2 regions of the Micromonospora coriariae genome follow, and region 2 is predicted to be linked to the other one. Evidence: riboswitches for the same ligand, from Rfam matches in the RefSeq annotation. Region 2 holds a riboswitch; the other holds the start of a gene.

Region 1 (3,359 bases), 2.4 Mb from region 2:
CCCCTTCCGTCGCGCCGGACAGCGCCGACTCGGTGTCGTCCTCGTCCTCGTCGGCCGGCGCGGTGGCCGGCCGGCCGTGGCGCAGCCGCCGGTCGATCCAGTTGACCGCGTGCGTCAGCGGAACGGTCAACGCCAGGTAGCAGAGCCCGGCCAGCAGCAGCGCGGACTCGTTCCCGGTGGTGGCCGCGTAGTCCTGCCCGATCCGGAACAGCTCCCGCTGGCTGGCCACCAGGCCGAGGAAGTAGACGAGGCTGGAGTCCTTGATCAGCGCGATGAGCTGATTCACCCAGGCCGGCAGCACCCGCCGGATGCCCTGCGGGACGATCACCAGCCGCATCGCCTCGCCCCAGGAGAAGCCGAGAGCCCGGGCACCCTCCAACTGCGCGGCCTCCACCGACTGGATGCCGGAGCGGAAGATCTCCCCGATGTACGCCGCCGCGATCAGCGACAGCGCCAGAATGCCCAACGGGTAGGGGTCGGGCCCCCAGACCTGCATGCCCAACGGCGCGAGCCCGACGCCGATCAGCAGGATCGTCGCCGCGGCCGGCAGCCCTCGGAACACGTCGGTGTAGACCCGTGCCGGCCAGCGCAGCCACCGGCTGCGGGAGATGCCGGCGACGGCCAGCAGCAGGCCCAGCACCGAGCCGAGCAGGGCGGCGGAGACCGCCAGGATCAGCGTGTTGGGCAACCCGACGGTCAGCATCTCGGGTAGCGCCTCGCGCATCGCGTCCCAGTCGAAGAAGGTCTCCCACAGGGTGCTCAACGGATCCATTGGTCGCCTCTCCTACCGCCCCGCTCGCTCGTCACCGGATGTCTCAGGACGCGGCCGACGCCGACGCCGACGCCGACGCCGACGCCGACGCCGACGCCGACGCCGACGCCGACGGCGCGGCCGGCACGGTCACCGTGCCGCTGCCCGGGTGGAAGTCCGCCGGTACCGGCCGACCCGGGTAGTACTGCGCCTGCAACCGGCTCCAGGTGCCGTCCGCGATCACCTCGTCGAGGCCCTTGTTCAGCGCCTCCCGCAGCTTGTCGCCGCCCTTGGCGACGGCGTACGCGGTCGGTGCCGGGCTGAGCTGCTTGGCCGCTACGGTGATCTTGCCGTTGCTGTCGGCCGCCGACTTCTCGCCGATCTCGGCCGGGGCGATCCACGCGTCGGCGGTGCCCGCCTTGAGCTGGTTGATCGCGCCGTTGTAGTCCGGAACCCGGACCGGGTTGAGCTGCTCGCCGGTGGCGTAGTCGTCCTGGACGGTGCCCTGCACCACCACGACCCGCTTGCCGGCGAGCTGGTCGAAGCCGGTGATCGGCGAGCCGGCCGGCACGTCCAGGCCGAAGTAGCCGAAGTCGTAGCCGTTGCCGAAATCGACAGTCTTCTTGCGCGCCTCGGTGATGGTGATCGAGGAGCTGCCGACGTCGAACTTGTGGTTGTTGACCTGCGAGAGCAGCGCGGAGAAGTCGGTGCCGACGAACTCGACAGTCAGGCCGAGCTTGCCCGCCACCGCGGTCAGCAGGTCGTTGTCGAAGCCGGTGAACTTGCCGTCCTTGAGGTACACGTTCGGCGGCGCGTCGGTCAGCGTGCCGGCGCGCAGCACGCCCGGCTGCGCCAGTCCGTACGGGTTGGCGGCGGCGTCGGACGAGGTGTCGTCGCCGCACGCGGTGAGCGCGGTGGCGGCCAGGATCGTGGCCGCGCCGAGGGCCGCGGCGCGGGTCAGGGCAGGAAGGAATCGCACAGGTGTCTCCGAAGGTTGCGCAGCGGCGGGCACAGACGTGCGCCGCCGACGGTGCGCCCGGTGGGCGTACCGCTGGGATGGGTTCGAAAAGGGGTGCGCTAGTACGCGGCGCGGCCGCGACAGGCGGCGCTGCACACCCGCATCATGTCCACGTGCCGCCGCCGGGTCAGTGCCGGTGGGGGCCAGCCGGTGCGGGAATCCGCGGCGTCGGCCGATGGTGTGGTGCTGAGGATGCGCATGGTTCTCCCGGGTCTGTGCTGACCTGGGTGCCAGGCCACGCTTGCACCGACGTCGTGCCGGTGCCTGGTCTTCACCCGGGGCACCCCACCGCGGAGGAGGGTTGCCGGCCAGCGAGCCGGGGCTTCGCGCTGGCGCTCATGACCTGCGCCGAGGCTAGCAGCCCGGGGAGGTGGATCGTCCAGTCGTTATGACCACGCTCACCGTCCGCGACGGGCGTCCGGTCGGCAGGTCAGCTGGCGTGCACGTGCGGACGCCGGCGCGGGTCGGGTTCCTGGCGGCGCAGGATCTCCCGGGTGACCGGGGCGATCTCGCCGTGACCGAACGCCAGGTAGCGCAGGAAGTTTCCGCCCGGTTTCCCCTCGGTCCACTCGAAGTAGATGTGTGGGCACCGCCCCGCCCGGTCGCGGATGTCCAGCAGCAGGGCGGCCACCGCGCTGGGCACCGAGGAACTGGCCAGGCTGAGCACCGGGTACCGGTCGTGCTCCACGCTGCCGCGGATCAGCAGCTCGGTCTCGAAGTCCGACGGGTCGGTGACCGTCACCTCGACGAAGATCACGGCGCTGTCGGCCGGGAAGTCGTTGTCCGCCACGGTCTGGGCGAGCTTGTCGCGGTACTCCGCGCGGTCCCGGGTGGCCGGCTCGTGCGCGATGAGGCGGATGCGACGCCCGCCGCACTCGTCGATGAGCCGGGTGGCCTCGGAGTCCAGCTCAACCCGGTCGACCCGGAGCTCGAAGGCCCGCACCAGCCGGGACAGCACCGACACCACGATGATCCCGCCGATGAAGCAGGCCGCGATCTTCACGCCGTCGGGACGTTCCACCACGTTCGCCGCCGTGGTGTAGAGAAAGACGATCGCGATGACCCCGAACGCGACAGTCCGGCCGCGCTGGCGCCGCCGCCGCGCCGCGAGGGTCACCGCCGTCGTCGCCGAGGTGATCAACACCAGGACACCTGTGGCGTACGCGCCGCCCTGCGCGTCCACGCTCGCCCCGAAGGCGACCGTGATCAGGAACGCCACCGCTGTGAAGACCAGCACCAGTGGCCGTACGGCCCGGGCCCAGGTCGGCGCCATGCCGTAGCGGGGCAGGTACCGGGGTACGAGGTTGAGCAGCCCGGCCATCGCCGAGGCCCCCGCGAACCAGAGGATGCCGATGGTGGACAGGTCGTAGACCGTGCCGAACACCTCACCGAGGTACTCGTGCGCCAGGTAGGACAGCGCCCGGCCGTTCGCCGGCCCGCCCGGCTGGAACGCCTCGGGCGGGATCAGGACGGTGGTGGTCACGCTGCTGGTGACCAGGAAGACACTCATGATCACAGCCGCGGTGGTGAGCAGTCGTCGCGCGCCGCGGATGCGGCCCAGCGGCTGGTCCTCAGAGTCCCGCCGATCCC
Region 2 (3,359 bases):
GTCCAGAGCGGCGGGTTTTCCACACTCACAGCTAAAAGCCAGTTACCCGGCGGATCGGCCCGATCCCCCGTCCGGGCGATCCCCCATCCCCCACCCGCCCGCCGGGCTCAGCCGAGGAGGCCGGCGTCCCGGGCGGCGCGGAGGGAGGGCTTGATGTGGTGGGTCGGGCCGACCTGGTTGGCTACCGCGTCGATTGTCTTTAGGCCCTCGCCGGTGTTGAACACGACGGTTTCCGCAGTGGGGTCGAGCCGGCCGGACTCCACCAGCTTGCGCAGCACCGCCACGGTGACCCCACCCGCGGTCTCGGCGAAGACTCCGGTGGTACGTGCCAACTGTCGGATGCCGGCGCGGATCTCGTCGTCGTCGGCGTACTCCATCCAGCCGTCCGTGCGGCGGACCGCCTCCAGGGCGTAGAGGCCGGCGGCCGGGTCACCGATGTTGAGCGACTTGGCGATGCCGGTGGGCTTGACCGGGGTGATCGTGTCGGTGTCGGCGTGCAGGGCGGTGGCGATCGGGTTGCAACCGGCGGACTGTGCACCGAAAACCTTCCAGCCGCCGGCCGGCGCCTCGACCAGACCGACCTCGACCAGCTCGGAAAACGCCTTGTCAATCTTGGTGAGCAGCTCGCCGCTGGCCATCGGGATGACCACCTGGGCCGGGATCCGCCAGCCGAGCTGCTCGGCCACCTCGTAGCCGAGTGTCTTGGAGCCCTCGGCGTAGAACGGCCGGACGTTGACGTTGACGAAGGCCGTGTCCTCGAACTCGTCGGTCTCCACCAGCTCACCGCAGAGCCGGTTCACATCGTCGTACGAGCCGTCGATGGCGACCAGGTCGCCGCCGTAGACCGCGGTGGTGATGACCTTGCCCTGCTCCAGGTCGCTGGGGATGAAGACCACCGAGGGCACCCCGGCGCGGGCGGCGTGCGCGGCCACCGAGTTGGCCAGGTTGCCGGTGGAGGCGCAGGCGAACCGGGTGAAGCCGAGTGCCCGGGCGGCGGTGAGCGCCACCGAGACGACCCGGTCCTTGAACGAGTGGGTCGGGTTGGCGCTGTCGTCCTTTACCCAGAGCGGCGCGGTGATGCCCAGCTCGGCGGCGAGGTGCGGGGCCGCCACCAGCGGGGTGAGCCCCGGGTTCAGTGTGACGCGGGTGGACGGGTCCTGACCGGCGGGCAGCAGCGCCGCGTACCGCCAGATGTTGTCCGGGCCGGCCTCGATCTGCTCACGGGTGACAGTAGCCAGGGCTGCGGCGTCGTAGTCGACCTCCAGCGGGCCGAAACACTCGTAGCAGGCGTGCTGGGCGGCGAGCGGGTAGCGGGCCGAACAGGCACGGCAGACCAGAGCGCGGGCGGGGCTGGCGGAGGTGTCGATGCCGGAGGCGGCGAGCGTCGACGTCATGTCGAGGGTCCTCTCATCTTTCCCCGCATCGCACGGTGCGGCGGGGACGGAATTGGCACCTGCCCCGCGGGGCGCTCAGCGGTGAGCGCGCGGGGTGGTTGCCGGGGCGTCGTCGGGCCGTATCCCTCAGCCCCTCTGGATGAGGTATTCAGTTGTGCCGCCGAGTTTACGCATCACCACGCAGGGCGCTCACGCGCGTCCCGCGTGGTGAACAGTGGCCCGGGCGAGCCGCCGCACCCCGGCCACCGTGCCGTGCGTCAGTTCCCCGGGTAGGGGTCTCCGCAATCGCGGCCGTTGGCGTAACCGGGAACGTTGACGAAGGCGATGGCGTCGTACGCCACGTCAACCGTGCCTTCCGCGCCCGCGACGATGTTGTCGAGTTGGACCTTGGCTCCCGGGTAGAGCCAGGTCCACCCCAGCGACACCCACTTGTCCTCCCAGTTCGCGGAGTTCTGGTCGATCGAGCAGACGATCTGGTGATCGGAACCCCCGGCACCTCCGTCGCCCTGCGAGATGATGTAGTCGACCTGCTCGTTGGCGCCGTGCGACGGCAGGTGAACGACGATCTCGTAGTCGTCCGACGGCAGATCCGTCGTCCAGGTGCCGAGCACCCGGTGACGCTTGAACTCCTCGCTGCCGCCGGAGTCACCGTCGTACGAGTGGGTGAACCAGGTGTGCCCCAGGTAGCCGGCACCGACCTGGTGCAGGTCCACCTGCCCGTGCAGGGCCGCGTACGACCCGAAGGGGCTGCCGGTACGCAGCGTGAACTTGCCGCCCCGGGGCTGCGGTGCGCACCCCAACCGGTTCAAGCTGGAGTCCCCGTTGGTGTCGTCGATGACTGCGGCGACCGTGCCGATGTCGGCCTTGAACGGCGTGCAGGCGGTCGGGTAGACCCGCAACAGCGGTGGCTCGGACGAGCTCAGCGAGTACGCCAACCGCTCCCTGGCGCACTTGGCGGCACACCCGTCGCTCCAGCTCGTCGTGCCGTGCCACCAGCAGTTCGAGTTGTCGGACGGGCACGGGCTGGCGACGTTGGGAGTGCAGTAGTTGACCGTCCCGCAGAACTGGTAGCGACCGGGCAACTGAAGCTGGTTGTTGGAACCGGCGCCGAAGGCCGGCGTCAGGTACTTCGTCAGCGGGTCGATCCACTGCCACTGCGGCACCTCCGCCCACCCCATAATCTTTTCCGGGTAGGACCAGTCGGCCGGGTGGCTCGCGTCGTCCTTGTCAACCCGGAGGAACGGGTCCCTGTTCGCCTTGTACTGCGGGTTGGCCGGATTGTTGAACCAGCCGACGCCGTACGGGCCGCCGGTGTTCTGGTACACGCCGGAGTTGTAGCCCCACACGGCCAGGTACCAGTTCTCGATGAAGGCCGGGTTGCCGTTGTTGACCATGGATTGGGTCTGCGCCACCTCCAGCCACTTCGCCTGCAGGATCGCCATGCCGGCGGCGATGTTGGCCTGGTAGTCCATCGCGATGGCCTGCTGTTGGAACGAGTTGTACGTGGTCTGGCCCCTGGCCATGCCGTCGGTCACCTGGGAGATGCCGTAGCCGCAGTCGGCCGACGAGTAGTCGATGATACGAATGTCCTCCTCGTGGGCCCGGTGACCGTAGTAGTCCGAGATCAGCGGGTTACCCGCGTCCCCGGGCACGGCGTGCCACGACGCCTGGGCCAGGTTGGTTTCCTGCGCGAGGATCGCCAGCATCAGCTGTGCCGGCACGTTCGGGGCGTTCGTCGGCTTCTTGAACATCACCTGCGGCTTGTAGGTTCCGCCGGTGCCCGGAATGGACCGATCGATCGTCAGCACACCGTTGGCCGCCCGATCGACGGCCCATTCGACCTGATTGGCACTGGGCTGCAGAACCTGGGTGAACAGGTCGTTGCGGCCGATCGCGCACTTCGGGTCGCCCGGATCGGTGATCGGCGGCAGGTCGTCCAGCAGGGCGGCCGCCGTGGGACCGGTG

What was found. Region 2 has a riboswitch for S-adenosylmethionine ahead of thrC (threonine synthase). Riboswitches for the same ligand answer to the same signal wherever they lie in the genome.
Region 1: linked by a shared signal. The riboswitch ahead of GA0070607_RS03340 (ABC transporter substrate-binding protein) and the one ahead of thrC (threonine synthase) in region 2 are both predicted to bind S-adenosylmethionine.

Annotation. Positions count from the first base shown of each region.
Region 1 covers NZ_LT607412.1:721,595-724,953, reverse strand. Annotated here, with positions in the region: gene GA0070607_RS03345 (amino acid ABC transporter permease) at 1-772, opposite strand, end outside; gene GA0070607_RS03340 (ABC transporter substrate-binding protein) at 816-1,730, opposite strand; SAM riboswitch class IV at 2,002-2,113, opposite strand; gene GA0070607_RS03335 (amino acid transporter) at 2,200-3,359, opposite strand, start outside.
Region 2 covers NZ_LT607412.1:3,168,649-3,172,007, reverse strand. Annotated here, with positions in the region: gene thrC (threonine synthase) at 108-1,394, opposite strand; SAM riboswitch class I at 1,405-1,540, opposite strand; gene GA0070607_RS14875 (hypothetical protein) at 1,652-3,359, opposite strand, start outside.